Regions from separate parts of the Streptomyces sp. NPDC107562 genome, predicted to be linked through region 3. Evidence: riboswitches for the same ligand, from Rfam matches in the RefSeq annotation. Region 3 holds a riboswitch; each other region holds the start of a gene.

Region 1 (7,591 bases), on a different contig from region 3:
GCTGGTCTGGGCGGCGGGCTTCTCGGCGGCCGACTTGAGCACGGCCTCGAAGAACGCCTTGTTGTTCGAGGCCTCCTCGGCCGATCCGTCGTACCGCGCCACGGAGGTGTCGGCGGAGTCGGACGGGCCGGTGGCCGTCAGGGCGCTCGCCGGCGCCGCCGCACCCAGCGCGCTGGACGCCAGGCCCAGGCCGAGAGCGGCGGCGAGGAATCTCGGGGACCTTCGGGACGACTTCATGTGGGGGGCTCCAACTGACTCGGTGACGCCGAGCGCCACAGTGCGCGGTCGACTCGGCGTGAGCACCGGTTCCGAACTGCTGCGACGTCCTGTGGGGCGCCATTCTTAGAACGGCTCGACAGGGTGCGCAATGGGGTCCACTACGACGTCGCTTCGTAGGTGTCGGGGCCTCGCCGGGGCGGTACGCGGGCCGCCGGGGTGCGCACGGCAGTAGGAAGGGAACCTTTTGCTCCGTCAAAACCCTTATTGCGCACGGCAGTCGGTGCGCGGATCGGCGGGCCGGGATTCCGGGGCGCGCGACGGGGTTCGCATCCTGGTCAAGACGGACAAATGCTTAGATGTCCGCCATGCTGCCTCTACTAAGCGCACCGGTTGATTCGAGAAGCGCTGTGACTGACGTCACGAAATAATGGGCTTACGCGTCTTTTGCGCCCCACTGGCCCGCAGCACGCGCTCGTCGAGCCTCAGCCCCCTGATGTTCGAACCCCAAAGCCTCCCCCAAGGCCTCCCGCAAGGCCGCGATCAGCGCGCTCATGGATCACGGCGCGGAGATCCTGTCTCTTCTTCAGGCGCGCTCGGCGCCGGCGGACGGGGCAGTGAAATGCCGCGCGTACCGCTTTCCCGCGCAACCGTCAGGTCGTCGGTCGTCGGGCGTCACAAAGGCCCCGGACCGGTGAGGTCCGGGGCCTTCGCACCCACTTCGAGACGAAACGCAAGCGGCCACTCATGGGCGGGCGCCGGGTTCGGGCCCGGGCGCCGGAGCCCGTGCGGTGAGCTAGGTGACTCGGTTAACGGTCGTCGTCACAATCGGAACCGATGTCGGTGAACTGAGCGCCTGGGCTGCCCTCACCGTTGATCAGGTTTCCGCCCAGGCCGTTCAGGATGCCCACCTGGCCCAGGATGTCGATGTTCAAGTCATGGGATCTGCATCCGCCGCCGTGCGGGCCTTGCGCTTCCACGGCAGTGGCGGTGCCGATACCCATGAAACCCACACTGCTTATGATGACGGTCGCGACAGCGGCCTTGTGAAACCTGCGCATATCTCCTCCTTGGGCCGGACAGGGAGCGCCACTCGAAGATCCACTCAGCGCTCTCATCGGAGGCTAGATCGACTTCTCGCGCGGCGCTCATCGGGAAGGCCATCCAGGGGTTCTGAGGCTCCGTCGGCCACGGATGGGCGCGGGCCGGCCGGCCGGTACTCCCGATGCAGCAGCCGCCTCGGCATCGCCGCTGGCAGGAGCGGTCCGCTCCGCCGCGCTCGGCCCATGGCCGGCCCGCATGCGCCACCCCTGCGTGGAGGCTGATCGACCGTCACCCGTGTGCGCGGCCGTCTCGTCCACCGACGGCCTGCGCGACCGTGTGGCTCTGGCCCCCGCGCGGCCCGCCGTCCGGAACTGGCGGGCCCGCACCTGTGAGGGTGCCGCGCGGGGTACCCGGAACCTACGCCTCCACTTGTCGAAACGGAAGACCCTGGCCTCCCTCACGCTCGATGATCTTGGATCCCTGCGAGGTACGGGTCGGTCCGCATCAGGTGGGTGACCCGCGGGACCCTGCGGTGCTCCCGCACCGGTGCGTACGCTCGCCCGCCTGTCCGTGCGGGGTGCGGAGCGGTCGAGGCAGGCGCTGTGCGGCACCGCCGAGTCGATGTCGGCCGCGGCCGTGCGGAACATCGCGAAGAGCCGGCCGATGTCGTCGCGAGGGTGTGGGTCGGCCGCGGCGGCGGGGTGTGGACCCTCCCGGGGCTCGACCCCCTCGCCGCCGGCCGGTCAGCAGTTGGTCAGCGGCCTGCCGACGTCGTCGCGAAGGTGAGGGTCAGCCGCGGCGGCGTGGGCGTGGACCACCCGCCCGGGTCAGTCCCCCACGCCGCCGGCCGGTCAGCGGTGGGTCAGCGGCCTGAATGCGTTGCGCACGTCGGACGCGGAGTCGTCGACGTACCGGTTCCTCGGTGGGTTGTCTTCGTCGCCCCAGGTCAGGTACGACAGGACCGCGGGGCAGCTGGATCCGCTGATCTGGACCGTGCGCCGGGAGACGAGCTTGCCGGTGCGCACCTCGTAGACCCGTACCGGGATCGCGATCCGGTGGAAGGTCACGTACGTGATGGTGCCGGACCGCTGGCTCTGGTACGGGCACGTCTGGACGGACGTCCCGAAGTCCTCCTCGCCCACGCACACGATCGCCGCCGCGCGCGCGGCGTCGGTGGCCTTCCAGTTGCCGGGGAGCTGCTTGGTGTACTCGGTGTTGCCGAAGTACATCGCCCGGTTGGTGCCCTTGCCCAGGGGCTTGGCGGCGCTGTACTTGGCCGGCTGGGAGCAGTACTCGGGTTGTTCGTCCTGCGTGCCGGACAGCAGGGAGCGGACGTTGTCCAGCTCGATGGCCTGCGTGGCCTTGGTGACGCCGGTGCGGGCCCGGCTCTGCAGACCGTCGTCGGGATACTCGTCGAGCAGCTGCCTGTAGTGCGCCCTTGCGGCCTGCCAGTCGTCGCCCTGCATGAGGGTGTCACCGCAGGCGACGAGCGCGGCGGGCGCCACGCGGTCCGCGGTGGACGCGGACCGGTCGAGCTGGTCGCGGGTCGCCTCGCGGTCGCGGAGCCAGTCGGTGACGCCGACGGTCCCGCAGGCGTCGTCCGTGGGCAGTCCGTCGAGGAAGCCGTCGAGGACCGTGCCGACGGTCCGCTCGTTGCCGGGTTCGCGGAGCACGGAGGTGAGGATGCCGAAGCCCCGCTCCAGTGCCTCGGTGTCGTTGCCCAGGCCTCTGTCCAGCAGCACCTCGGCCGTTCCCAGGTTCCGGCAGTCCTCGACCACCTCGTCACCCCGGGCGCTGACCGGGGCGCCGGCCACGCGGTGCCCGGCCCACACCTCGTCCTGGGCCCGGAACACCGCGGCGCAGTCGCCCTTGTCGCGGGCCTCGGTGACGTCCTGTCCGATGCGCAGGGCGTCGTACCGCAGGAGTCCCACCGCCAGCAGCACCGGCACGGTGACGCAGAGCGCGATCAGGCGCTGCCTACGGGACGCGGCGCGCGGGACGCCGCGGCTCGCGAGGAACCAACCGTGGGCCACGAGCGCGACCCACCACACCAGCGCGGCGATCTCGTAGCCCCACGCGGCGGTGGCGGCGAGCAGCGAGACGAGGACGACCGTGCCCAGCAGGGACAGTACGGCGAGTCCGCGGCGTCCGAGCAGCCAGTAGCCGACGCCGAGCAGGGAGGCGTTGCCGAGGGCGGCGGCCAGCGGGTCGTGGTGGTGGACGCGGGGCGGCTCGGGCGGCCGTGGCGGTGGTGCGAAGGGTGTGGTGTAGGTCGGTTCTTCCATCGTGCTCTCCCCCTGGTGTGAGTGGTTCCCCGTGCAGCCGTCGGTGCCGGAGTCACCGGCTCCCGGTTCCGGTGCCGGCGCCACCGGGACCCCGGTTCGGCGTGCCCCCCGGTCGGCGAACTGCCTCTCAACTCACTTATTTCCCCACGCCGTTGCTGTCCAGCCGTTCGGCGCGCCCTTTATCGGGCCACCTTCGGGGAGCGGCCCCGAACCGGCCCCGAACCCGGCCCCGAACCCGGCGTCGACCAGCGGCGCCGGCCCCGCGCGCCGCCTCGGCGCGCCGCGTGACCAGCGCCTTCGCGCCCCCGATGCGCCGCTTGTCACCACCCCCGCGGGCGCACTACTGTCGCCACGCCTTGGTGAACGGGAAATCCGGTGCGATACCGGTGCGGCCCTCGCCACTGTGATCGGGAAGTCCGGCTCCGGCCCTCAGGGGCAGCCACTGGGTCCTAGTGACCCGGGAAGGCGGAGCACGGGCGGTGTCACCCGTCAGCCAGGAGACCGGCCGAGGCACGTTGTACACCATCCACGAGGTGCTGGAGAGGGTCTGCTGAAGCCATGCACATAGCCGAGGGTTTTCTGCCTCCGGCGCACGCGATCGCCTGGGGTGCCGCGTCCGCGCCGTTCGTCGTCCACGGAGTCCGTTCCCTCACCCGTGAGGTCAGGGAACATCCCGAGAGCACCCTGCTGCTCGGCGCCTCGGGCGCCTTCACGTTCGTCCTGTCGGCCCTGAAACTGCCGTCCGTGACCGGAAGTTGCTCGCATCCCACCGGCACGGGACTGGGCGCCATCCTGTTCCGGCCGCCGGTCATGGCGGTGCTGGGCACCATCACCCTGTTGTTCCAGGCGCTGTTGCTGGCGCACGGCGGACTGACCACGCTCGGCGCCAACGTCTTCTCGATGGCGATCGTCGGCCCCTGGGCCGGGTACGGCGTCTACCGGCTGCTGCGGCGCTACGACGTGCCGCTGATGGTCGCCGTGTTCTTCGGCGCGTTCGTCGCCGACCTGTCCACGTACTGCGTCACCAGCGTCCAGCTGGCGCTCGCCTTTCCCGACCCGAGCAGCGGATTCCTCGGCGCGCTCGGCAAGTTCGGCTCCATCTTCGCGGTCACGCAGATCCCGCTCGCGGTGAGCGAGGGGCTGCTGACGGTGCTGGTGATGCGACTGCTCGTGCAGTCCAGCAAGGGGGAACTGACCCGGCTGGGCGTGCTGCTCACCAAGGGGACCCGCGGCGAGAACGCCGACGCGAAGGCGGTGGCCCGATGAAGCGCCACACGAGGACCAACCTCCTGCTGCTGCTCGCGGTCGTCGCCCTCGCGGTGCTTCCGCTGGTGCTCGGCCTCGGCGACCACAAGGAGGAGCCGTTCACCGGCGCCGACGCCGAGGCGGAGACGGCGATCACCGAGCTGGACCCGGACTACGAGCCCTGGTTCGCTCCGCTGTACGAGCCGCCGTCCGGTGAGATCGAGTCGGGGCTGTTCGCCCTCCAGGCAGCGGTCGGCGCGGGCGCGCTCGCGTACTACTTCGGGGTCCGGAGGGGCCGTCGCCAGGGTGAGGCCCGGGCCACGGAGCGGCAGGGCGCGGCGCGGGTGTCCGGGGCCGACGGTGTCGACGGGGCCGAAGGGGCCTGAGCCTCGTGCTGCCGATCGACGCGGCGGCGCACAGCAGTCGCTGGCGCCGCCGCCACCCCCTGGACAAGGCCGTGCTCGGGCTGGGCCTCACGGTGCTGGCGATCTCGCTGCCGCCCTGGCCAGGAGCGGCGCTGGTGCTGGTGACGGCGCTGGCCGTGCTGCTCGGGCCGGCGGGCGTGCCGTGGCGGCGGCTGTGGCTCGCGTACCGCGTGCCGCTGGGCTTCTGCGTCACCGGCGCGCTGCCGTTGCTGGTGCGGGTCGGGGGGCCGGGCGGGTTCGTCGGTCTCGCGGGCGGCGGCGCGGTCCGTGCCGGGGAGTTGCTGCTGCGGACCTCGGCGGCCTCACTCGGCGTGCTGCTGTTCGCGTTCACCACCCCGATGTCCGACCTGTTGCCCCGCCTGGTGCGGGCCGGCGTGCCCGCGCCCGTGGTGGACGTGGCGCTGGTGACGTACCGCATGAGCTTTCTGCTCCTCGACTCGGTGCGCCGGATCCGCGAGGCGCAGGCGGCGCGGCTCGGGCACACCACGCGCGCCGCCCAGTGGCGGTCGCTGGCCGGGCTGGGCGCCACGGCCTTCGTGCGCGCGTTCGACCGGGCGAGTCGCCTGCAGGCCGGGCTCGCCGGGCGCGGTTACGACGGCACCCTGCGCGTCCTGGTGCCCGAGGCCCGCGTCTCCGTGCCGTTCACGGTCGTGAGCGTCGCGCTGCTCGGGGCGCTGACCGCCCTCACCTTCGTACTCGAAAGGCCGCTGTCATGAGCGAGGCCGCCCCCCTGGTCGCCCTGCGCGACGTGTCGTTCGCCTACGAGGACGGCCCGGCCGTGCTCACCGGCCTCGACTTCGAGGTGCGCGAGGGGCGCGCGCTGGCGCTGCTCGGGCGCAACGGCAGCGGCAAGACCACGCTGATGCGGCTGCTCAGCGGGGGACTTCGGCCGCGGGCCGGGGAGTTGACGGTGGACGGCGGCACGGTGTCGTACGACCGCAAGGGGCTGACCCGGTTGCGGACCACCGTCCAGCTGGTGGTGCAGGATCCGGACGACCAGCTCTTCGCCGCCTCGGTGGCGCAGGACGTGTCCTTCGGGCCGCTCAACCTGGGGCTCGCGGACTCCGAGGTGCGGGCGCGGGTGGACCTGGCGCTGGCCGCGCTGGACATCGCCGCGCTGGCGGACCGGCCCACGCATCTGCTGTCGTACGGGCAGCGCAAGCGGACCGCGATCGCCGGGGCCGTCGCCATGCGGCCGCGGGTGCTGATCCTCGACGAGCCGACGGCCGGGCTCGATCCCGACGGCCAGGAACGGCTGCTCGCCACCCTGGACGGGTTGCGCGCGAGCGGTACGACGGTGGTGATGGCCACCCATGACGTCGACCTGGCGCTGCGCTGGGCCGACGACGCGGCCCTGCTCACCCCGTCCGGCGTCCGCACCGGCCCGGCACCCGAGAACCTGGCGCGCACCCACCTCCTCCGGGAGGCGGGCCTGCGCCTGCCGTGGGGTGTCGCGGCGGCGGAACTGCTGCGCGGCCAGGGCCTGTTGGCCGGTACGGCGCCGGGCCCGCGCACGGCGGAGGAACTCGCGACGCTGGCGGCGACACAGGCGGAGCAGGCCGGGTAGGCCGGGAGGCCGGGTAGGCCGGGAGGCCGGGTAGGCCGGGAGGCCGGGTAGGCCGGGAGGCCGGGTAGGCCGGGAGGCCGGGTAGGCCGGGAGGCCGGGAGGCCGGGTAGGCCGGGAGGCCAGGAGGCCAGGAGGCCAGGAGGCCAGGAGGCCAGGAGGCCAGGAGGCCAGGCAGGCCAGGCAGGCCGACGGAGGTCGCCGCCCGGTTGCGCGAGGCGGGCGCTGCTGTCGGGGCGCTGCCCCGCGGGTCCTCAGTCGCCCGGGGCGTCGGTGTCCTTCTTGCGGCGGGCGAGGAGCGTCGTACCCGCGACCACGGCACCGATCGCGCCGACCTTGGCCGCCTGGTAGACGGCGTGGTCGCCGCCCGGGCTGCCCGGCAGGTCCAGGAAGGCCCAGGCCGCCACGGCGACCCCGATCAGCACCAGGACCAGCCCGCCGACCGTGCCCATCCCCGCCCACCAGGCGTCTGCGGGGACGTCCTGGTCCCGCGTCTCGTTCTCCTGCTGCCCGGATCGCATCGCGTCCCGCTCCGTTCGGTCAGTTCGTCAGTTCGGTCAGTTCGGTCAGTGCACGAACATGACTACCTGAACGGGCGGGAGTGACCGGCCGGCGACCGGACTCTGTGACAGGCCTGTCGACTTCGAAGCGACGACCCGCTCACGCCGAACGCTTGCGCGCCGTCGTCTTCGCCGTCGTCTTCTTGGCCGTCGACTTCTTCGCCGCCGTCTTCGCGGTGCTCTTCGCCGTGCTCTTCGAGGCCGCCGCCTTCTTCGTCCCCTGGGCCGACTTGGACGCCGTCTTCTTGGCGG
Region 2 (7,591 bases), on a different contig from region 3:
CTTCTCGATGGCCCAGCTGACGCTGATCACGGCGGCGGTCGCGACGAAGTACCGCTTCGAGCAGGTGCCCGGCTCGGACGACGCGACCCGGGTGGGCATCACGCTCCGTCCGAACAAGCTCCTGCTCACGCCCGTGCCGAGGTGAGGGACGCGGGTGCGCTCAGGCGGCCTCCGGGCCCCTGAACGTGCGCCGGTAGGCCTGGGGGGTGGTGCCCAGCGCCCGGACGAACTGGTGGCGCAGCGCGGCCGCGTTGCCGAACCCCGTCCGGCCGGCGATCGCGTCCACCGTCTCGTCCGTCGCTTCCAGCAACCGCTGGGCCAGCAGTACCCGTTGGCGCAGGATCCAGCGGTAGGGGGTGGTCCCCGTCTCCTGCTGGAAGCGGCGGGCGAAGGTGCGCGGTGACATGAGGGCGCGGGCGGCGAGCTGCTCGACGGTGACCTCCTGGTCGAGGTTGCGCTCCATCCACACCAGCACCTCGGCGACCGCGTCGCCCTCCGACCGGGGCAACGGGCGCTCGATGTACTGGGCCTGCCCGCCGTCCCGGTGCGGCGGCACCACCATCCGCCGGGCGATCTTGTTGGCCACCTCCGGCCCCTGCTCCTTGCGCACGATGTGCAAGCAGGCGTCGATGCCGGCGGCCGTGCCCGCGGAGGTGATCACCGGGTCCTCGTCGACGTAGAGCACGTCCGGCTCTACGACCGCCCGCGGATACTGCCGCTCCAGCTCCTCGGCGTGCCGCCAGTGCACGGCGCAGCGCCGCCCGTCCAGCAGCCCCGCGGCGCCCAGCACGAAGACGCCGGAGCACACGCTGAGCACCCGGGAGCCCCGCTCGACGGCCCGGCGCAGGGCGTCGAGCAATTCCGGCGGGAAGGTCCGCGTCTCGTAGCACGAGCCGGCCGGCACGGCGATCAGGTCGGCCGTCTCCAGACGGTCCAGCCCGTGCTCGACCCGCAGGGAGAAACCGGCGTTGGACCGCAGCTGCGGCCCCTCGGCGGAGGTGACCGCGAAGTCGTACACCGGCAGTCCGTCGTCGCTCCGGTCGATGCCGAAGACCTCGCAGACCACGCCGAGTTCGAAGGGATTCACGCCGTCGATGAGTACCGCGGCCACGTTCTGCAGCATGCCCTCAGTGTGCCTCAGTGGTGGCAGTAAATCGAGGGTCTACGGCAGTCCTGCCACTGTCGGTAAGGAGTGTCCGGCGCGAGAGTGGTGTCCATGAACACGAACCAGATCGAAGCACTCATCGGAATGCTGGCCGTCGCGGGACTCTTCGTGATCATGGTCCTCCCTTCTCTCATCGGTATCGCGCACGACCGGCGCGTCGACCGCGAGATCCGGGAGGCCCAGGACCAGCGCAGGCAGAAGGAGGATCAGAAGTCCTCGTCCAGGTCGACCGTGCCCTCCACGGCCACCTGGTACGCCGAGGGACGCCGCTCGAAGAAGTTGGTCAACTCCTGAACCCCCTGGAGCTCCATGAAGGAGAAGGGGTTCTCGGAGCCGTACACCGGAGCGAAGCCGAGGCGCGTGAGGCGCTGGTCGGCGACGCACTCCAGGTACTGCCGCATCGACTCGGTGTTCATGCCCGGGAGGCCGTCACCGCACAGGTCGCGCGCGAACTGCAGCTCGGCCTCGACGGCCTCCCGCAGCATGTCGGTGACCTGCTGCTGGAGCTGGTCGTCGAAGAGCTCCGGCTCCTCCTTGCGGACGGTGTCCACCACGTCGAACGCGAAGCTCATGTGCATGGTCTCGTCGCGGAACACCCAGTTGGTGCCGGTCGCCAGACCGTGCAGCAGACCCCGGCTGCGGAACCAGTAGACGTACGCGAAGGCACCGTAGAAGAACAGGCCCTCGATGCACGCGGCGAAGCAGATCAGGTTGAGCAGGAAGCGCCGGCGGTCCGCCGTGGACTCCAGGCGGTCCAGCTTCTCGACCTCGTTGATCCACCTGAAGCAGAACTCGGCCTTCTCGCGGATGGACGGGATGTTCTCCACCGCGTCGAACGCCGCCGCCCGGTCCTCCGGGTCGGGGAGGTAGGTGTCCAGCAGGGTCAGATAGAACTGGACGTGCACCGCCTCCTCGAACAGCTGGCGGCTCAGGTAGAGCCGGGCCTCGGGGGAGTTGATGTGCTTGTACAGCGTCAGGACCAGGTTGTTCGCCACGATCGAGTCGCCCGTCGCGAAGAACGCCACCAGCCGGCCGATCAGGTGCTGCTCCTCGGGGGAGAGCTTCGCGAGGTCGGCGACGTCCGAGTGGAGGTCGACCTCCTCCACGGTCCAGGTGTTCTTGATGGCGTCCCGGTAGCGCTCGTAGAAGTCCGGGTAGCGCATCGGGCGCAGCGTCAGCTCGAAGCCGGGGTCGAGAAGGTTCTGGGTACGGGTGGACATCACTGGCAGGCCTCGCAGGACTCGGGGTTTTCCAGGGAGCAGGCGACCGCTTCGGGGTCGGTGGCCGCCTGGACGGGGATGGTGGTCCGGGGCTGCGCCTGGGCCGCGCGGGCGATGCGGGTCGCGGGGCGTGAGCGCAGGTAGTACGTCGTCTTCAGGCCCGACTTCCAGGCGTAGGCGTACATCGAGGAGAGCTTGCCGATGGTCGGCGTCTCCAGGAACAGGTTCAGCGACTGGGCCTGGTCGAGGTACGGGGTGCGCGCGGCCGCCATGTCGATGAGCCCGCGCTGCGGGATCTCCCACGCCGTGCGGTAGAGCCGCCGTACGTCCTCGGGGATCCAGGCGAAGTCCTGCACCGAGCCGTTGGCCTCGCGCAGCGCCTCACGGGTGCGGGCGTCCCAGACGCCGAGCTCCTTCAGCTCCCGCACCAGGTAGGAGTTGACCTGGAGGAACTCGCCGGACAGCGTCTCGCGCTTGAAGAGGTTCGACACCTGCGGCTCGATGCACTCGTAGACGCCGGCGATCGAGGCGATCGTCGCGGTGGGCGCGATCGCCAGCAGCAGGGAGTTGCGCATGCCGACCGCGGCGATGCGCTCGCGCAGCGCGCTCCAGCGCTCCGGCCAGGTCGGCTCGACGCCGTAGTGGTCGGGGTGCAGCACGCCCCGGGCGGTGCGGGTCCGGTCCCAGGCGGGCAGCGGCCCGTTGCGTGCCGCGAGGTCGGCGGACGCCTCGTACGCGGCGAGCATGATGCGCTCGGCGATCCGGGTGGACAGCGCCTTCGCCTCGGGCGAGTCGAAGGGCACCCGCAGCTGGAAGAAGACGTCCTGCAGGCCCATCGCGCCGAGGCCGACCGGGCGCCACCGGGCGTTGGAGCGGCCCGCCTGCTCGGTCGGGTAGAAGTTGATGTCGACCACGCGGTCGAGGAAGGTCACGGCGGTGCGGACGGTGGCGTCCAGCCGCTCCCAGTCGATGCCGTCGCCCACGACGAACGCGCCCAGGTTGACCGAGCCCAGGTTGCACACGGCGGTCTCGCCGTCGTCCGTGACCTCCAGGATCTCCGTGCAGAGGTTCGAGGAGTGGACGACGTGGCCCGGCTCGGCGGTCTGGTTGGCGGTGCGGTTGGCGGCGTCCTTGAAGGTCATCCAGCCGTTGCCGGTCTGGGCGAGGGTGCGCATCATCCGGCCGTACAGCTCACGGGCGGGCAGGGTCTTCTTCGCCAGGCCCCGGCTCTCGGCCGCGCGGTACGCGGCCTCGAACTCCTCGCCCCACAGGTCGACCAGCTCGGGCACGTCCGACGGGGAGAACAGCGACCACGCGGCGTCCGCGTCGACCCGCCGCATGAACTCGTCCGGGATCCAGTGCGCGAGATTCAGGTTGTGCGTACGGCGGGCGTCCTCGCCGGTGTTGTCCCGCAGCTCCAGGAACTCCTCGATGTCGGAGTGCCAGGTCTCCAGGTAGACGGCGGCCGCGCCCTTGCGCCGGCCACCCTGGTTCACGGCGGCGACCGAGGCGTCCAGCGTCTTCAGGAACGGGACGATGCCGTTGGAGTGCCCGTTGGTGCCGCGGATCAGGGAGCCCCGGGAGCGGATCCGGGAGTACGACAGACCGATGCCGCCGGCGTGCTTGGAGAGCCGGGCGACCTGGTGGTAGCGCTCGTAGAGGGAGTCCAGCTCGTCCTTGGGGGAGTCCAGGAGGTAGCAGGACGACATCTGGGGGTGCCGGGTGCCGGAGTTGAAGAGGGTGGGGGAGGAGGGGAGGTAGTCGAGGCGGCTCATGAGCCCGTAGAGCGCGGCGACTTCGTCCACCGACCGGGTGGTGTCGTCCTCGGCGAGGCCGGCGGCGACGCGCAGCATGAAGTGCTGGGGCGTCTCGACGACCTTGCGGGTGATCGGGTGCCGGAGCAGGTAGCGGCTGTACAGGGTGCGCAGGCCGAAGTAGCCGAAGCGGTCGTCGGCGTCCCGGTCGACCAGGGCGTCCAGGCGGTCGGCGTGCAGGCGTGTGAACCCGGCCGTGCGGTCGGCGATGAGCCCTTCCCGGTGTCCCACCGCCACGGACTCCGTGAAGGACGTGACCCCCTGGGAGGCGGCCTCGGCGGCGATGGAGACGGTCAGCAGCCGCGCGGCGAGCCGGGAGTAGGCGGGGTCCTCGGAGATCAGTCCGGCGGCGGCCTCCGTGGCCAGCTCCCGCAGTTCGTTCTCGTCCGCCCGCGCGGAACGGCCGCGCAGCGCGGCGGCGGCGACCCGGCCGGGGTCGGCGTCGGGGAGGTCGGCGGTCAGCTCGGTGAGGGTCCGCAGCAACGCGGTCCCTGGTCCGTCGGTCTCCCCTTCCACGGTGGTCGCTGCGGCCGGTTCGGCTGGCGCGATGGTCACGTGGGGCTCTCCCTCGCTCGGCACGGGGGCCTCGCGAAGGGCAGGGGAGGGCACACGAGCGCAGGGGCGTTCGCGTCCACCGGCCCATTCCACGAGACCCGGACGTCAGGGCACCCGGGCCGGACGGCCGGGCGCACTGTCGGCAGGTCCTCGGACTGAACCGGCGTGCGCTCCCTTTTCGGGACGGACGCACGCGAGTACACCGTTGCGGGACAGTTCCGGATTCGCACCGGATTCCCCTGCGGCGACAGCGAGCATGAGCATACATCTGGTGCCGGGTGCCGACAGCACCCCCATATGTTGTGTCGCCGATGACTTCAGAGCGTCAACTGGTAGGTGAGAAGCGTGATGTCGTCCAGCTCCGGGAGGGGGTTCCAGTCCCGCTCGGGGGTGCGGGTGAAGCCCAGCCGTTCGTAGATGCGGTGGGCCGCGTGCATGGTCCGCTGGGTCGACAGGACGAGCCCGGCGCAGCCGTCGAGGGCGCGGGCGCGGTCGACGCAGGCGCGCACCAGGGCCTCGCCGACCCCGCGGCCGCGGGCCTCCCGGGCGACGGCGAGCATGCGGATCTCCGCCTCGTCGGGGGCGGCTATGTCGGCCATGGGGCCGCCGGAGGGGACGAACGTCACGCCGCCGAGGACGCGTTCGTGCGCGACGGCCACGAGCACCTGTGCGGCGGCCGCGCGCTTGGCGACGTCTCGCAGCTCGCCGAGGTAGCCGTCGCTCTCGCCGAAGTCGAGGAGTCCGTCCTGGAGGTAGGCCTGCGCGGTGATCTCACCGAGGGTGGCGTACTCGGCGGGGTGCGCGCGGCGGATGTCGATGTCCATGGCGGCAGTGTGTACGACGACGGGCCGCCGCATCATGCGATGTCGGCGGCCCGCTGCGGGTCGTTCAGTGGTCGCTCGCGCTCACGCGGCCACGCCGCGTGCCGGAACGGCCCCGCGCCTCAGTGGGCGGCACCCGCGGTCGCCGGGGGAAGCTCCACCTGGACTCCCGGGTCGCCGGCGTCCGCCGTGTAGTCGCCGGGCTTGGTCTCGTCGACGCCCTCGGGAGCCTTCACGGCCTTCAGGACGAAGGTGAGGACCACCGTGACCACCAGGTTGAGGACGAACGCCGTGAGGCCGATGTAGCCGATCTCACCGATGCCGGGGATCTCCGCCGAGGAGCCGCCGAAGTGCTTCTGCGTCGGGGAGGCGACACCGTAGGCCGCGACCGTGCCGTAGGTCATGCCGACCGCCCAGCCGGCCAGCAGCGCCCAGCGGTGGAACCAGCGGGTGAACAGACCGCCGACCAGGGCGGGCATGGTCTGGAGGATCCAGATGCCGCCCAGCAGCTGGAAGTTGATCGCGACCGTCTTGTCCATCCCGAGGACGAAGACGAGGGCGCCGACCTTCACCAGCAGGGACACCAGCTTGGAGACCTTGGTCTCCTGCGCGGGGGTGGCGTCCGGCTTGAGGAAGTCCTTGTAGATGTTGCGGGTGAAGAGGTTGGCCGCCGCGATCGACATGATGGCCGCCGGGACCAGCGCGCCGATGCCGATCGCCGCGAACGCGACGCCGGTGAACCAGTCCGGGAACATGTTCTCGAACAGCTGGGGGATCGCCAGCTGGCCGTTCTCCACCTTGACGCCGGCCGCGATCGCCATGAAGCCGAGCAGACCCAGCAGGCCCAGCATCAGCGAGTACAGCGGCAGGATCGTGGAGTTGCGGCGGATCACGTCCCTGCTGCGGCTGGACAGCACGGCCGTCACGCTGTGCGGGTACATGAACAGGGCGAGCGCCGAGCCCAGTGCCAGCGTGGCGTACGTCCACTGCGAGGCGGCGTTCGGCACCAGCCCGCCCGCACCGGCCTCCGTGTACTTGTCGTTCGCGGCGGCGAAGATGTCGTCGAAGCCGCCCAGCTTGATCGGGATGTAGATGATGGCGACGGCGATCACGATGTAGATCAGCGCGTCCTTGACGAACGCGATCAGGGCCGGCGCCCGCAGACCCGAGGAGTACGTGTACGCGGCCAGCACTCCGAAGGCGATCAGCAGCGGCAGGTCCTTGATGAACCAGTTGGTGTCCTCGCCGCCGCCGATGCCCATCACGTCCAGCACGGCCTGGATGCCGACCAGCTGGAGCGCGATGTACGGCATGGTCGCGAGGATGCCGGTGACCGCGACGGCGAGGGACAGGCCCTTGGAGCCGAAGCGGCCGCGGACGAAGTCCGAGGTGGTGACGTAGCCGTGCTTGTGGGAGACCGACCACAGTCGCGGCAGGAAGACGAACATCATCGGGTAGATGAGGATCGTGTACGGCACCGCGAAGAAGCCGGCCGCGCCCGCCGCGTAGATCGCCGCCGGTACGGCGACGAAGGTGTACGCCGTGTAGAGGTCGCCGCCGAGCAGGAACCAGGTGATCCAGGTCCCGAAGGACCGGCCGCCGAGGCCCCACTCGTCGAGGCTGTGCTCGTTCTCGGCCTTGCGCCAGCGCGCGGCCAGGAAGCCCATCACCGTGACGGCGACGAAGAAGAGGATGAACACGGCGAGTGCGACGCCGTTCACACCGTCCTTCATGCTCCGGCACCCCCCTGCGTCTTGCGGGCGCGCTGGTCACGCTGCCACAGCCAGTAGGCGGTCATGGTGAGGGCGGTGGAGATCACGACCCAGGCCATCTGGTACCAGTAGAAGAACGGGATGCCGATGAAGGTCGGGTCCGTCTTCGCGTACGAGCCCACCCAGAGCATGGCCACGAACGGTGCTATCAGGCAGAGGGCGATGACGACGCGCACAGGCGTCACCACCGGCCCTCTGTTCACTTCTGAGGCTTCTGACATCGGACGGCTCCGTCCCCTCGCTG
Region 3 (7,591 bases):
GGCCGACGGCGTCAACTGCCATACGGGGCTCGCGGCCGAGGACACGAGGGGCGCGGGGCCCGGCGTCCTCGCGGGCCACCCCGACCCACGCGTCGCCGACATCCTCATCGCCAGCCCCGGCGTCCGCGAACTGCGCGAGCTGCCGAGCGGCACGGTCGGCGAGATCGTGGCCCGCGGCCCGATGACGCCGCTGTGCTACGTCGCCGCCCCGGACCTGGACGCCCGCTACCGCACCGACGACGGCTGGGTGCGCACCGGGGATCTCGGACTGCTCCAGGAGGACGGCACCCTGCGGGTCGTCGGCCGGCTCAAGGACGTCGTGATCCGCGGCGGGGCCAACATCAGCCCGGCGGAGGTGGAGATCGAGCTGGCGGGCCATCCGCTGGTGCGGGACGTGGTCTGCGTGGGGGTGCCCGATCCGCTGATGGGTGAGCGGCTCGCGGCGTGCGTGGTGCCGCGCGAGGGCCGCACGCCCACGCTGGCCGAGCTGTGCGCCCACCTCGACGGGCGCGGACTGGAGCGGCGCAAGCACCCCGAACGGCTGCTGGTCGTGGCGGAGTTGCCGCTCACCCCCGCGGGCAAGCCGGACCGTGCCGTAGTGCGGGAACGATTCGCCGCGCAGCCGGGTCCGGAGCGGCCGCCGGCTCCGGCCGGCTGAGTCCACCACGCGCTGAGAGGGCCGTCCGGCGCGGGCGGCCCCTCGGTGCGTGACGCGACACCGTTACGAGGCGGCCATCGCCGCCGCGCAACCGGGTCCGGAGCGCCCGCTGACTCCGGCCGGCTGAGTCCACCACGCGCTGAGAGGGCCATCCGGCGCGGGCGGCCCCCTCGGTGCGTGACGCGACACCGTTACGAGGCGGCCATCGCCGTCTCCACCGTCTTCGCGGCTTCCCGGTAGACCGCCAGCAGGTCCAGATCCGTCCCCGGGTAGTTGACGATCTCGACCTGTTCGGCGCCCGCGTCGGGCAGCACCGTGCCGGTCGTCATGTGCGCGTTGTCCAGGACGAGTCGGGGCTTCGTCCGCGACAGCTCGGACAGCTGCGTCGCCGTCACGGCCTCGGGCCCGAAGGTACCGGCGAGTTCGGCGCCCGCCAGCTTCGCCGCCCATGTCGTGAACACCTGGGCGACGACGGTGGGCTGCTCCCCTCGCGGCCACTTGGCCTTCAGGCCCTTGTGCAGCGCCGCGTACTCGGAGTCGAAGGAGGCGGTCCACCGCGCGGCGGCGTCCTCGGTGCCGAACAGCTCCGCCAGCCTGGCGACTTCGGCCTTCGCCTTGTCCGCGTCGTTGTCGAGGGCGACCTCGACCAGCTCGGCGTCGGAGCCGGCCGCTTCCTTGATCTTCGCGGCGTACGGCTCGAAGGGCGCGTAGAGCACGTAGTCGGCGCCCGCCACCGCCGCGAGGTCGGAGGGCTTGGGGTCGTAGTCCGGGGCGTGCTGCACCGACTGCGGGACGATGACCTCGACGTCCTCGGCGCCGGCGGCCTTGGCGAGTGCGCCCTCCCAGGTGGTGGTGGCGACGACGACCGGCGAGGAGTTCTTGGCACCGGACGACGAGGACGACGACGGCTCGTTCCCGCCCCCGCACCCGGTCGTGGTCAGGGCGAGCCCCGCGGTGAGGGTCAGTGCGAGGAGGGAAGTGTTGGGGACGCGGGTGCGCGCCATGAGCTGGTTCTCCGTTCGGGTAGGAGATGGACGGCGAGGACGACCACGCCGGCGGTGAGGACGAGGACGGGCCCGGGCGGCCAGTCGAAGCGGAGCGCGAGGAGGAACCCGGTCAGGTTCACGGCGACTCCGATGCCGACCGCCCAGGCGGTGATGGACTTCAGGGACGTGCCGAGGCGGCGGGCCGCGAGCGCCGGCAGCAGCGTGAGGGCGTCGACGAGCAGCGCGCCGGTGAGCTTGATGGCTCCCGCGACGGCCACCGCGACCAGGACGAGGAGCACCAGGGTGAGCCGCTCGATCCGTACGCCGGAGGACAGGGCGAGTTCGCGGTCGTACAGCAGCAGGGCGAGGTCGCGGCGCCGCCACCAGAACAGGGCCGGGACGGCGACCGCCAGGGCGCCGAGCACCCACAGGTCGGCGGTGCCCACGGACAGGATCGAACCCCACAACAGGGCGAACGCGCCGGCCGCGTTGACCCCGGACACCGCGAGCACGAGCAGCGCCGCCGCGATCGCCAGGCTCATGAGCAGGCCCATCGCCCCCGACAGCCCGTCCGGGGTGCGGGCCAGCGGGGCGACCCCGGCGCCGGCGAGAGCGCAGGCGAGCAGCGCGCACAGCATCGGGTCGAGGCCGGTCAGCAGGCCCACCGCGATGCCGAGGAGCGCCACGTGCATCATCGCGAACCGCACCGGCATGATGTCCAGACCGACGATCACGACGCCGATCACGGGCAGGCCCACGGCGGCCAGCAGCAGGGCGGTCCCCGCACGCTGGACCGGGACGAGTTGCAGCAACTGGCCGACGTCGGCGGCGGCCTGGGCGTTCACCGCACCTCCCGCAGCCGGCCGGCGGCCATCTCCAGCACCTGGTCGCAGCGGTCGGCCAGGGCCCGGTCGTGGGTGACGACCAGGACGGTCACGGGCAGGGACAGCAGGACATCGGCCGCCTCCTCCTGCCCGGCGAAGTCCAGCGCGGCGGTGGGTTCGTCGGCCAGCAGCACCCCGGCGCCCGCGGCGACACAGCCGACCGCCCGCGCCAGGTACATCCGCTGCAACTGGCCGCCGGACAGGGTGTGCACCGGCCGTCCGACGAGCTGCCCGACGCCCAGCTTCGCCGCCGCCTCGACGGCCTCGTCCCGCGCGCCGCCGCTGTCCAGCAACTCCCCCGCCAGCAGCGGGAACCGGCCGACGGCCGGCTTCTGCGGGATCCAGGCGCAGGCCCGGCGCCGCCACGCCCACTCGGCCGCGCTGCGGGTGTCCCGGCCGCCCACCAGGATCCGGCCGCCCGCCCGGCGGTGCAGACCGAGCACGGCCCGCAGCAACGTGGTCTTGCCCGAGCCGTTGGTACCCGTCAACGCCACCCGCCGGCCGGCCGCGACGTCGAGGTCGACGCCCCGGACGGCCTCCACCCGGCCGTGCCGGCAGGCGACCTCGCGCATCACGACGTCCAGTCCTTCCATGCCACCTCCTCGCTCCTCCACAGCAGTCGGAAGAAGACGGCGGCTGGTTCCCAGGTGCGTGGCGCCGACACCGGCGGCACGCACCCGCGTGTCCGACTTCACCTTCCGCATGCCGGACCTGCCCGCCTCGCGCGCCCGTCGCGGCGTAGGGTGGTCGGCGCAGCTGGTTCGCCCCGTCCGCCAGGCGGGACGTCGTAAGAGGGAACCCGGTGGAAATCCGGGACTGCCCCGCAGCGGTGAGTGGGAACGACCGCCGTCATACGCACTGGGCCCGAGGAGACGGGTCCGGGAAGCGACGGCCAGTAGGTGCCTCGTACGACACGAGGCGGGCCCGCGAGTCCGAAGACCTGCCAACTGCCCGTGCGCGACCCCTCGCGCGCGGACATTCCGGTGACCTCGAGGGCGGGTCGGCGTACTACCAGGCGGACGACCGCGCGGTGCTCGCAAGCCGCGCGAGGTCGGGTCCGTCCGGTTCCGTCACCCTTCGCGCTCTCGTCCCGTCCCCGGGATCTCAGGGATTCATCTCGCGAAGGAGATCTCCGTGACCACCAAGCCCGCAGCCGCGGCAGCACGGGCCACCGTGTACGGCTACCCCCGCCAGGGCCGCAACCGGGAGCTGAAGAAGGCGATCGAGGGCTACTGGAAGGGCCGCGTCACCGCCGACGCCCTCCGGTCGACCGCCGCCGAACTGCGCGCCGCCACCTGGCGTCGCCTCGCCGACGCCGGCGTCCACGAGGTGCCGAGCGGCGACTTCTCGTACTACGACCACGTGCTCGACACGACCGTCATGGTCGGCGCGATCCCCGACCGGCACCGGGAGGCCGTCGCGGCCGACGCGCTCGACGGGTACTTCGCCATGGCGCGGGGCACGCAGGACGTCGCGCCGCTGGAGATGACCAAGTGGTTCGACACCAACTACCACTACCTGGTGCCCGAACTGGGCCCGGACACCGTCTTCGCCGCCGACGCCGCCAAGCAGGTCGCGGAGTTCGAGGAGGCCCGCGCGCTGGGGCTGACGGCCCGTCCGGTCCTCGTCGGGCCCGTGACGTACCTGCTGCTCGCCAAGCCCGCGCCGGGCGCCCCCGCGGACTTCGCCCCGCTCACGCTGCTGGACCGGCTGCTGCCGGTGTACGCCGAGGTCCTCGCCGACCTGCGCGCGGCGGGCGCCGAGTGGGTGCAGCTCGACGAGCCCGCCCTCGCCCAGGACCGCACCCCGGCCGACCTGAACGCCGCCGAGCGGGCCTACCGCGAACTCGGCGCCCTCACCGACCGGCCCCAGCTCCTCGTGGCCTCGTACTTCGACCGGCTCGGCGACGCCCTGCCGGTCCTGGCCAAGTCCCCCGTCGAGGGACTCGCGCTGGACTTCACCGGGGCCGGCGCGGCCAACCTCCACGCCCTGGCGGCCGTCGGCGGACTGCCCGGCAAGCGCCTGGTCGCCGGTGTGGTCGACGGGCGCAACATCTGGGCCGCCGACCTGGAGAAGTCCCTCGCCACCCTCGGCACCCTGCTGGGCCTCGCCGACCGGGTCGACGTGGCCGCCTCCTGCTCGCTGCTGCACGTACCGCTCGACACGGGTCTGGAGCGGGACGTCGAGCCGCAGATCCTGCGCTGGCTCGCGTTCGCGCAGCAGAAGACCGCCGAGATCGTCACCCTCGCCAAGGGACTCGCCCTGGGCACCGGCGCGATCACCGCCGAACTGGCCGCCAACCGGGCCGTCCTGGCCTCCCGGGCGGGCTCGCCGATCACCCACGACCCGGCGGTCCGCGCCCGCGCCGCCGCCGTCACCGAGGCCGACGCCCGGCGCTCCCAGCCGTACACCGAGCGGGCCGCCGCCCAGCGCGCCCACCTCGGCCTGCCCCTGCTGCCGACCACGACCATCGGCTCCTTCCCGCAGACCGGCGAACTGCGGGCCGCCCGCGCCGACCTGCGGGCCGGCCGGATCGACGACGCCGGGTACGAGGAGCGCATCCGGGCCGAGATCCAGGAGGTCGTCGCCTTCCAGGAGAAGACCGGCCTCGACGTCCTCGTGCACGGCGAGCCCGAACGCAACGACATGGTCCAGTACTTCGCCGAGCGGCTCACCGGCTACCTCGCCACCCAGCACGGCTGGGTCCAGTCCTACGGCACCCGCTACGTCCGCCCGCCGATCCTGGCCGGGGACATCTCCCGCCCCGGGCCGATGACGGTGCGCTGGACGACGTACGCCCAGTCCCTCACCGGCCGCCCGGTCAAGGGCATGCTGACCGGGCCGGTCACCATGCTCGCCTGGTCCTTCGTCCGCGACGACCAGCCTCTCGGCGACACCGCACGCCAGGTCGCCCTCGCGCTGCGCGACGAGGTGAACGACCTGGAGGCGGCCGGGACCTCGGTCATCCAGGTCGACGAACCGGCGCTGCGCGAGACCCTGCCGCTGCGCTCGGCCGACCACGCCGCCTACCTGTCCTGGGCGACGGAGGCGTTCCGGCTCACCACCGCAGGCGTACGCCCGGACACCCAGATCCACACCCACATGTGCTACGCCGAGTTCGGCGACATCGTCCAGGCCATCGACGACCTCGACGCGGACGTCATCAGCCTGGAGGCCGCCCGCTCCCGCATGCAGGTGGCACGGGAGCTGGCGTCGCACGGCTACCCGCGCGAGGCCGGGCCGGGTGTCTACGACATCCACTCCCCGCGCGTCCCGGGCGCCGACGAGGCCGCGGAACTGCTGCGTACCGGCCTGAAGGCCATTCCGGCCGAACGGTTGTGGGTCAACCCCGACTGCGGTCTGAAGACCCGCGGCTGGCCCGAGACCCGCGCGTCGCTGGAGAACCTGGTGGCCGCGGCCCGCACGGTCCGGGCGGAGCTGTCGGCCTCCTGATCCCGCCGTGCCGAAGAGGCCGGGGCGTCGGCGGCGCCCCGGCCTGCGGGAGAGGGTTCAGCTCGCGGTCGCCTCGGCCGCCGCGCGTCCCGCCTTGCGGCCGGAGAACAGGCAGCCGCCGAGGAAGGTGCCCTCCAGCGAGCGGTATCCGTGGACGCCTCCCCCGCCGAAGCCGGCGACCTCACCGGCCGCGTACAGGCCGGGGACCGGGGTGCCGGAGGCGTTCAGGACGCGGCCGGACAGGTCGGTCTGGAGACCACCCAGGGTCTTGCGGGTCAGGATGTTGAGCCGCACGGCGATCAGCGGCCCGGCGGCCGGGTCCAGGATCCGGTGCGCTGACGCGGTGCGGCTGAGCGTGTCCCCGGGATAGGCGAGCGCGTTGCGGATGCCCATGACCTGGACGTCCTTGGTGTAGGGGTTGGCGATCTCGCGGTCGCGGGCCTCGATCTGCCGCTGGAGGTCGGCCGGTCGGATCAGGTTCTGGCCCGTCAGCTCGTTCATGCCCGCGACCAGTTGTGGCAGGGTCTCGGCGACGACGAAGTCCTCGCCCCTCTCCTTGAACCGCTCGATGGGCTCCGGGGTCTGCCAGATGCGTGACAGCAGTTGCCAGACGTTCTTCTCGGTGAGGTCCGGGTTCTGTTCGGAGCCGGAGAGGGCGAACTCCTTCGCGATGATCTTCTGTGTGGTGACGAACCAGGAGTAGTCGTATCCGCTGTCGGTGATCGACTTGAGGGTGTGCAGGGTGTCGTAGCCCGGGATGTCGGGGCTGGAGAACCGCTTGCCGGTGGCGTCGAACCACAGGGAGGACGGGCCGGGCAGGATGCGGATGCCATGACCGGGCCAGATGGGGTCGTAGTTCTTGAGGCCCTCGGTGTAGTGCCACATCCGGTCGGGGTTGACGATCCGTCCGCCGGCCCGCTCGGTGATGGCGAGCATGCGCCCGTCCACGTGCGCGGGCACTCCGGTGATCATGGACTTGGGCGGGGTGCCGAGGCGGGCGGGCCAGTTCCGGCGGACGAGGTCGTGGTCGGCGCCGATGCCGCCGGAGGTCACGATCACGACCGGCGCGCGCAGTTCGAAGTCGCCGACCACCACGCGGGAGCTGGGCTTGCCGCGGGCGGCGTCGCTCGGCTCCAGGACCGCGCCGCGTACCCCGGTGACCGCGCCGTTCGTGACCACCAGTTCGTCCACCCGGTGGCGGAACCGGAAGGCGACCCGGCCGCTCTGCGCGGCGGCCCGCACCTTCTTCTCGAAGGGTTCGACGACGGCGGGTCCGGTGCCCCAGGTGACGTGGAAGCGCGGCACCGAGTTGCCGTGGCCGTCGGCGAGGCCGCCGCCCCGCTCGGCCCAGCCGACGATCGGGAACCACTGCACTCCGAGCCCCGACAGCCAGGACCGCTTCTCCCCGGCGGCGAAGTCGACGTACGCCTCGGCCCACTGGTACGCCCAGTGGTCCTGGCCCGCCGGGTCGTCGGTCCCGCGGTCGAATCCGGCCGTGCCCAGCCAGTCCTGCCAGGCGAGTTCGTGGGAGTCCTTGATGCCCATCAGCCGCTGCTCGTGGGAGTCGACGAGGAACAGGCCGCCGAACGACCAGAACGCCTGGCCACCGA
Region 4 (7,591 bases), on a different contig from region 3:
GACTGCTTCATGAAGTCGCGGTTCTCCGGGTCGAAGACGTACTCCGCGCTGAGCTTCTCGTACATCCAGTCGTCGACGACCCCGGCGGTGGCGTCGTAGCCGAAGAGGTAGTCGACGGTCGCCGCCATCTCGAAGGCGCCCTTGTAGCCGTGCCGCCGCATCGCCGCCATCCAGCGCGGGTTGACCACGCGGGCCCGGAAGACGCGGTGCGTCTCCTCACCGAGGGTGCGGGTCCTGACCTGGTCGGGGGTGGCCGAGTCGCCGACGTAGGCCTCGGGGGAGGCGCCCGTGAGGTGCCGGACCATCGCGACCATGCCGCCGTGGTACTGGAAGTAGTCGTCGGCGTCGACGAGGTCGTGCTCGCGGGTGTCGACGTTCTTCGCCGCGACCGCGATCCGCCGGAACGCCGTCTCCATGTCCCCGCGTGCCGCCCGCCCGTCGAGCCCGCGCCCGTAGGCGTACCCGCCCCAGACGGCGTACACCTCGGCGAGGTCGGCGTCGGAGCGCCAGTTGCGGGCGTCGATCAGCGGCAGCAGTCCGGCGCCGTACGCGCCCGGCTTGGAGCCGAAGACGCGCGCGGTGGCGCGCCGCCGGTCGCCGTGCGCGGCGGTGTCCTCGTCGGCGTGCGCCCGTACGTAGTTCGACTCCGCGGGCTCGTCCAGCTCGGCCACCGCCCGCACCGCGTCGTCGATCAACCCGACGACGTGCGGGAACGCGTCCCGGAAGAAGCCGGAGATGCGGACGGTGACGTCGATGCGGGGCCGCCCCAGCTCGCCGAGGCCGATGATCTCGAACCCGGTCACCCGGCGCGAGGCGTCGTCCCACACCGGACGGCAGCCCAGCAGCGCCAGGATCTCGGCGATGTCGTCGCCCTGGGTGCGCATGGCCGAGGTGCCCCAGACCGTCAGGCCCACGGACTTCGGGTACGCGCCGGTGTCCTGGAGGTACCGCTGCACGAGCGAGTCGGCGAGCGACTGCCCGACCTCCCAGCTCAGCCGGGACGGGATGGCCTTGGGGTCCACGGAGTAGAAGTTCCGGCCGGTCGGCAGCACGTTGACCAGTCCGCGCGTCGGCGAGCCGGACGGACCCGCCGGGACGTAACCGCCGTCGAGCGCCTTGAGGATGTGGCCGATCTCGTCCGTGGTGCGGGCGAGCCGCGGCACCACCTCGTCGCAGGCGAACTCCAGCACGGCCACGGCCGCGGGCAGTTCGGTGCCGACCACCTCCCGTACCAGCGCCGCGCTCCCGGACGCCGCCCAGCCCCGCTCCTCCATCCCCTCCGCGAGCCGCCGGCACAGCTGCTCCAGCAGGTCGACGGCGTCGGCGGCGGTACGGGACGGGCCCTCGACGAGGTCGCTCAGCTCGACCGGCACCTTCAGCGGCGCGCCCGGCTCCGCCAGCAGCTCCTTCTCCACCAGCCCGAAGTGCTCGGCCAGGGACGCCCGCAGCCCCGGCAGCGCGTTCGCCCGGCCGCCCCACACCTGCGAGGCACGGAGCACGGCGAGGACCAGGTTGACGCGCGGCTCGCCGACCGGGCCGCCGCCGAGGACGTGCAGTCCGTCGCGGATCTGCACGTCCTTGATCTCGCACAGATAGCCGTCGATGTGCATGACGAACTCGTCGAAGTCGTCGTCGCCGGGCTGCTCGTCGACATGCAGGTCGTGGTGGAGCTCGGCCGTCTTGACCAGGGTCCAGATCTGGGCCCTGACCGCCGGTGCCTTCGTCGGGTCCAGGTCCGAGACGAGCGCGTACTCGTCGAGCAGCTGCTCCAGCTTGGCCAGGTCGCCGTAGGTGTCCGCGCGGGCCATCGGCGGCACCAGGTGATCGACGACGGTGGCGTGTCCGCGCCGCTTGGCCTGGGTGCCCTCGCCGGGGTCGTTGACGATGAACGGGTAGATCAGCGGCAGGTCCCCGAGGACCGCGTCCGGTGCGCAACCGCCGCCGAGCCCGAGGCCCTTGCCCGGCAGCCACTCCATCGTGCCGTGCTTGCCCATGTGGACGACCGCGTCGGCGCCGAAGCCCCCCTCCGATGTCGCAGCCTCCAGCCAGCGGTACGCCGCCATGTAGTGGTGCGACGGCGGCATGTCCGGGTCGTGGTAGATCGCGATCGGGTTCTCGCCGAAGCCGCGCGGCGGCTGGATCATCACGACGACGTTCCCGAACCGCAGGGACGCCAGCACGATGTCGTCGCCGTCGACGTACAGCGAACCCGGCGGCTCGCCCCACGCCTCCGTCATGGCGTCCCGCAGCCCAGGGTCGAGCTGGTCGAACCAGGCTCGGTAGTCGGCGAGCGGCACGCGCGCGGGCGCCGACGCCAGCTGGTCCTCGGTCAGCCACTCGACGTCGTGCCCGCCCGCCTCGATGAGCCGGTGGATCAACTCGTCGCCGTTGTCCGGGTACGCGGTCACCCCGTACCCGGCCTGCCGGAGCGCGTCCAGCACCCGCACCGCGGAGGCGGGCGTGTCCAGGCCGACCGCGTTGCCGACGCGCGAGTGCTTGGTCGGGTAGGCGGTGAAGACGAGCGCGAGCTTCTTGTCGGCGTTCGGCTTGTGCCGCAACCGCGCGTGCCGTACGGCGATCCCGGCGACGCGTCCGGCCCGCTCGGGGTCGGCCACGTACACGGGCACGTCGTCCGGGCCCTGCTCCTTGAAGGAGAACGGGACGGTGATCAGCCGGCCGTCGAACTCCGGGATCGCGACCTGCATCGCCGCGTCCATCGGGGAGAGGGCGGCGTCGGACGCGTCCCAGGCGTCCCGCGAGGAGGTCAGGCACAGTCCCTGCAGCACGGGCACGTTCAGCTCGGCCAGCCTGCCGATGTCCCACGCCTCCTCGTCGCCGCCCGCCGACGCCTGCGAGGCGTGCGTCCCGCCGGCGGCGAGGACGGTGGCGACCAGCGCGTCGGCCTTCGCGAGGAGCGTGTACAGCTCCGGGTCCGCGCCGCGCAGCGAACCGCAGTACACGGGCAGGGCGTTGGCGCCCCGCGCCTCGATCGCGTCGCACAGGGTTTCCACGAACGCGGTGTTGCCGCTGAGCTCGTGGGCCCGGTAGAAGAGCACGCCGACGGTCGGACGGCCCTCGGTGAAGGCACGGGAGCCGTGGACGCCGTACTCCGGCATCTTCCGCGGCTCGTCGAACCCCTCACCCGTCAGCAGCACCGTGTCCGACAGGAACCGCGCCAGCTCGGTGAGGTTCTCGGGCCCGCCCTCGACGAGGTAGCGCAGTGCCTCGGCCACGACGCCGGCCGGCACGGACGACTCGGCCATCAGCTCGGCGTCCGGCACGGACTCCCCGCCGAGCAGCACGGTGGGGATCCCCGACGCCCGCAGCCGGGCGAGTCCGTCCTCCCAGGCCCGCTTGCCGCCCAGCAGCCGTACGACGGCGATGTCCGCGCCCTCGACCAGCGCGGGCAGCTCGCTCTCGGCGTCCACGCGGGTCGGGTTGCCGATCCGGTAGGAGGCGCCGCAGGCACGGGCCGCCAGCAGATCGGTGTCGGCGGTGGACAACAACAACACTGTGCTCATGCGGGCGCTCCCGGTGGAAGGAAAGGCAGTCCTTGCGGCGCGCCGGACTCGATGAGCCGCCACAGCGCGTCCGTGTCCGCGTGCTGTTCGATCAGGTCGCCGAGCCGGTCGAGCTGCTCCTCGCGCAGCGCGGCGAAGGAGGTGCCGGGCGCCGGCACGAAGCGGCGGCCCGCGGCGGCGGCCACCTCGCGCAGGAAGGCCCGCCGGAAGCCGTCGGACTCCAGCGAGCCGTGCCAGTGGGTGCCCCAGGTCTGCCCGACCCGGCAGCCGTCCAGGAAGGGTTCGCCGCCCTCGACGTCGGCGACCCCGTGGTGGATCTCGTACCCCTCGACGTGCTCCCCGAGGGCCTCGCCGACCGGCCGGGTGAGCGTCTTCTCGCGGGCGAACCGCACCCGCACCGGCAGCACTCCGAGCGCGTCGACCTGCCCGCGCCGGCTCTCGACGTCGTCCTCGATGTGCTCGCCGAGGACCTGGAAGCCGCCGCAGATGCCGAGGATCGGACGTCCTTCGGCGGCCCTGCGCACGAGGGCCCGCGCGAGCCCGCGCTCCCGCAGCCACTCCAGGGCCCGCACGGTCCCCCGGGTGCCGGGCACCACCACCAGATCCGCGTCCGCCAGCTCCTCGGGCCGGTCCACGAACCGCACGACGACACCCGGTTCGGCGGCGAGGGCGTCGACGTCCGTGAAGTTGGACATCAGCGGCACGGCGCACACCGCCACCCGCAGCACGTCCTCGCCGACCGGGGCGGCCACCCGGGACTCGCGCACCGCCCCCCGCAGGGACACCCTCAGCCCGTCCTCCTCGTCGATGCCGAGGCCGTGCCGGAAGGGCAGGACGCCGTAGGTGTGCCGCCCGGTGAGGCCGTGCAGCATGTCGATGCCGGGTTCGAGGAGCGAGACGTCGCCGCGGAACTTGTTGACGAGGAACCCGGCGATCAGCTCCTGGTCCTGACGGGACAGCAGCGCGACGGTCCCGAAGAAGGAGGCGAAGACGCCGCCGCGGTCGATGTCGCCGACGACGAGCACCGGGAGACCGGCATTGCGGGCGATCCCCATGTTGACGATGTCGGTCCGCCGCAGATTGATCTCGGCCGGAGAGCCGGCCCCCTCACAGATCACCGCGTCATACGTGCCCCGCAACTCGGCGAGACAGTCGAGCACGGTCCCGAGCAACGCCTGCTGCCGTCCGCCGTGATAGCCCCGCGCGCTCATCTCCCCGACGGGCCTGCCGAGCAGCACCACCTGGCTGCTGCTCTCGCCGCCCGGCTTGAGCAGCACGGGATTCATCAGCGCGGTCGGCTCCACCCGGCAGGCCTGTGCCTGCATGGCCTGCGCCCGACCGATCTCGGCGCCCTCGCGGGTGACGAAGGAGTTGAGCGACATGTTCTGCGCCTTGAAGGGCGCCACCTTCACGCCCTGGCGCACCAGCCAGCGGCAGATGCCGGCGGTGACGACGCTCTTGCCGGCGTCCGAGGTGGTACCGGCGATCAGCAGCCCACGCCCGTTCACGCCGGCCTCCTCGACAGCCGTCCCCGCAGCCACACTCCGGCCGCGCAGGCCCCCAGGGCCAGCCGGCCCACCCGCCGGGACAACCGGACGGCCCGCTCGATGTCGCCGACTTCCACCGCACGCCCCCCACCGTTCAGCACGGGCCGGTGCTCGACCCGGCCCGCATACGACAACGTCCCCCCGAGCCGCACCCCCAACGCCCCCGCGAACGAGGCCTCCACGGCCCCGGCGTTGGGACTCGGATGCCGCGCGGCGTCCTTGCGCCAGGCCTGTACGGCTCCTCGCGCGTCGCCGCCCGCCAGCACGGCGAGCGACGCCGTCAGCCGGGCGCCCGGCCACCCGGCGAGATCGTCGAGTCGTGCGCTGGCCCATCCGTAGCGGCGGTGGCGCGGGGACCTGTGCCCCACCATCGCGTCGAGCGTGTTCACCGCCCGGAACCCGAGCAGCCCCGGGACCCCGCCCACGGCCCCCCACACCAGCGCCCCCACCACGGCGTCGGACGTGTTCTCCGCGACGGACTCCACCACCGCCCGCGCGATCCCCGGCGCGTCCAGCGCCTGCGGGTCGCGGCCGCACAGATGGGGCAGCCGGGCCCGCGCCGCCTCGACGTCCCCCGCCTCCAGGGCCCGCCCGACGGCCCGGGCCTCCCGCGCGAGCGAGGTCCCGCCGAGGACGGCCCAGGTGGCGACGCCGGTCAGCGCGACGGAAGCGGCGGGGGAGGACCGTACGACCCGGTGGGCCGCGGTGCCCAGGGCGACGGCGCCGCCCACGCACACGAGGGTGTGCAGCGCGCCCCATCCGCGGTGGTCCCGCCACAACACCCGTTCCACCGCGGCGGCGGCCCGCCCGAACGCGGCGACCGGATGCCCTCGGCGGGGGTCGCCGAGCACATGGTCGCCGAGGAGGCCGGCGGCGGCGCCGTACGCGAAGACGCGATCGGCACGCACGGGCTCAGCCGGCCGTGCGGGCGGGCAGAGACCTGGTGCGGGACCTCACTTGGCGGCCGAGCATGGCGATATGTCCTCACTCAGGGTGTCCACGCCCTGGTTCGACGAGACCGGCGGTGAGAGTTCCTGGCTCCCGGGGAGTTCCCTCCCCGGTCACAGTGGCGGGACCGCGCCGGATTCACACCGGGCTTCCTCTTCTGCCGCCGTACATGGCCCCGGAAGTCCACCACGGGGCCGGAACGGCCGTCAACTTGCTGTTGACCTGCGACGGGGCAAGTGTGCTGAGTCCCACACGCCACCGGCGGCACGGGTCTCCCGTCCGCCGCTCGCGCTGTCCCCGCGCACGACGAAGCGCCCTGCCCGGAGCCCCGTCGAGGGCACCGCGCAGGGCGCGTCGAACACCGGGGTGCTCAGGCCACGATCAGATAGATCCCGTATCCCACGGCCGCCGCGCACGCCGCGAAGGCGGCGTAGGCGCCCGTCACCGCCAGCGCCGCCGACTCGCCCTGCGCGGCCGCCCGTTCGCGCCGCGACAGAGCGGTGACACCGAGGGTGAACAGGCCCACCAGAGCCACCGTGACCACGAGGCTGACGCCGAAGACGGAGCCGAGGGCCGCCCAGTCGATCTTCATGCTTGTGCTGCTTCCTTCGGTATCAGGGTGCTCAGACCGTGGCCTGAGAGGGCGTCGGCTCCGAGGCCGTGGCCTGCCGGGGGATCGTGGCCGTGAGGTCCTCCGCCGGGGTGCCCGCCGGGGGCGGCGTCACGGCGGCCATCGCGGTCGTCACCACGCCGGCCGGTTCCCCGTCCGCGTCGTTGACGTTCGTGTGGTCCACGACCTCGCGGCGGGAGATCTTCCAGATCGCGGCGCTGGAGCCGACCAGGAAGACGGCGACCAGGGCGGTGCCCCAGGGGCCGAAGCCCGTCACCCACTCGGCGATCGCGCCGACCAGCGCGGCGGCCGGCAGGGTCAGGCCCCAGGCGACGAACATCCGGGTGGCGGTGGACCAGCGGACCACCCCGCCCTTGCGGCCGAGGCCCGCGCCCATCACCGCACCGGAGACCGAATGCGTGGTGGAGAGGGAGAAACCGAGGTGGGAGGAGGCCAGGATGACGGTCGCGGCGCTGGTCTGCGCGGCGAAGCCCTGCTGCGGCTGAAGGTCGGTCAGGCCCTTGCCCATGGTGCGGATGATGCGCCAGCCGCCGAGGTAGGTGCCGAGCGCGATGGCGAGACCCGCGGAGAGGATGACCCACAGGGGCGGGTCGGAGTCGGGGGCGAGGGTGCCGCCCGCGACCAGGGCGAGGGTGATGATGCCCATCGTCTTCTGCGCGTCGTTGGTGCCGTGCGCCAGCGAGACCAGGCCCGCGGAGGCGATCTGGCCGGCGCGGTAGCCCTTCGCGGAGGCCTTGTCGTCGGCCTTGCGGCCCAGGCGGTACGTCAGCCGGGTCGCCAGCAGCGCCGCGACGCCCGCGACCAGCGGGGCGGCGATCGCCGGGATCAGCACCTTGGTGACCAGCGCGTCGCCGTGGACGGCACCCACGCCGGCCGAGGCGACGGTGGCGCCGATCAGGCCGCCCATCAGGGCGTGCGACGAGGAGGACGGCAGGCCGACCAGC

What was found. A riboswitch is a leader RNA that binds a small molecule or an ion and turns the genes downstream of it on or off. The one in region 3 is predicted to bind cobalamin.
Positions count from the first base shown of each region.
Region 1: it holds a riboswitch for cobalamin, as region 3 does, so the genes downstream of both, ACZ7LV_RS24850 (energy-coupling factor ABC transporter permease) here and metE (5-methyltetrahydropteroyltriglutamate--homocysteine S-methyltransferase) in region 3, are expected to answer to the same signal.
Region 2: it holds a riboswitch for cobalamin, as region 3 does, so the genes downstream of both, ACZ7LV_RS24425 (ribonucleoside-diphosphate reductase subunit alpha) here and metE (5-methyltetrahydropteroyltriglutamate--homocysteine S-methyltransferase) in region 3, are expected to answer to the same signal.
Region 4: it holds a riboswitch for cobalamin, as region 3 does, so the genes downstream of both, ACZ7LV_RS06105 (cobalamin biosynthesis protein) here and metE (5-methyltetrahydropteroyltriglutamate--homocysteine S-methyltransferase) in region 3, are expected to answer to the same signal.

Region 1 is NZ_JBVKBE010000009.1:225,000-232,590, reverse strand. Features, by position in the region: gene snpA (snapalysin) at 1-237, opposite strand, end outside; gene ACZ7LV_RS24860 (hypothetical protein) at 1,026-1,277, opposite strand; gene ACZ7LV_RS24855 (tetratricopeptide repeat protein) at 2,112-3,545, opposite strand; cobalamin riboswitch at 3,886-4,069, shown strand; gene ACZ7LV_RS24850 (energy-coupling factor ABC transporter permease) at 4,104-4,811, shown strand; gene ACZ7LV_RS24845 (energy-coupling factor ABC transporter substrate-binding protein) at 4,808-5,176, shown strand; gene cbiQ (cobalt ECF transporter T component CbiQ) at 5,182-5,931, shown strand; gene ACZ7LV_RS24835 (ATP-binding cassette domain-containing protein) at 5,928-6,782, shown strand; gene ACZ7LV_RS24830 (hypothetical protein) at 7,034-7,300, opposite strand; gene ku (non-homologous end joining protein Ku) at 7,440-7,591, opposite strand, start outside.
Region 2 is NZ_JBVKBE010000009.1:134,778-142,368, forward strand. Features, by position in the region: gene ACZ7LV_RS24405 (bifunctional albaflavenone monooxygenase/terpene synthase) at 1-145, shown strand, start outside; gene ACZ7LV_RS24410 (GlxA family transcriptional regulator) at 161-1,123, opposite strand; gene ACZ7LV_RS24415 (hypothetical protein) at 1,217-1,459, shown strand; gene ACZ7LV_RS24420 (ribonucleotide-diphosphate reductase subunit beta) at 1,372-2,385, opposite strand; gene ACZ7LV_RS24425 (ribonucleoside-diphosphate reductase subunit alpha) at 2,385-4,754, opposite strand; cobalamin riboswitch at 4,879-5,055, opposite strand; gene ACZ7LV_RS24430 (GNAT family N-acetyltransferase) at 5,072-5,578, opposite strand; gene mctP (monocarboxylate uptake permease MctP) at 5,698-7,308, opposite strand; gene ACZ7LV_RS24440 (DUF3311 domain-containing protein) at 7,305-7,568, opposite strand.
Region 3 is NZ_JBVKBE010000006.1:80,032-87,622, forward strand. Features, by position in the region: gene ACZ7LV_RS18875 (class I adenylate-forming enzyme family protein) at 1-658, shown strand, start outside; gene ACZ7LV_RS18880 (metal ABC transporter solute-binding protein, Zn/Mn family) at 850-1,662, opposite strand; gene ACZ7LV_RS18885 (metal ABC transporter permease) at 1,620-2,489, opposite strand; gene ACZ7LV_RS18890 (metal ABC transporter ATP-binding protein) at 2,486-3,121, opposite strand; cobalamin riboswitch at 3,269-3,490, shown strand; gene metE (5-methyltetrahydropteroyltriglutamate--homocysteine S-methyltransferase) at 3,663-5,981, shown strand; gene ACZ7LV_RS18900 (FAD-binding dehydrogenase) at 6,039-7,591, opposite strand, start outside.
Region 4 is NZ_JBVKBE010000002.1:56,051-63,641, reverse strand. Features, by position in the region: gene cobN (cobaltochelatase subunit CobN) at 1-3,521, opposite strand, end outside; gene ACZ7LV_RS06110 (cobyric acid synthase) at 3,518-5,029, opposite strand; gene ACZ7LV_RS06105 (cobalamin biosynthesis protein) at 5,026-5,976, opposite strand; cobalamin riboswitch at 6,078-6,219, opposite strand; gene ACZ7LV_RS06100 (hypothetical protein) at 6,387-6,608, opposite strand; gene ACZ7LV_RS06095 (inorganic phosphate transporter) at 6,640-7,591, opposite strand, start outside.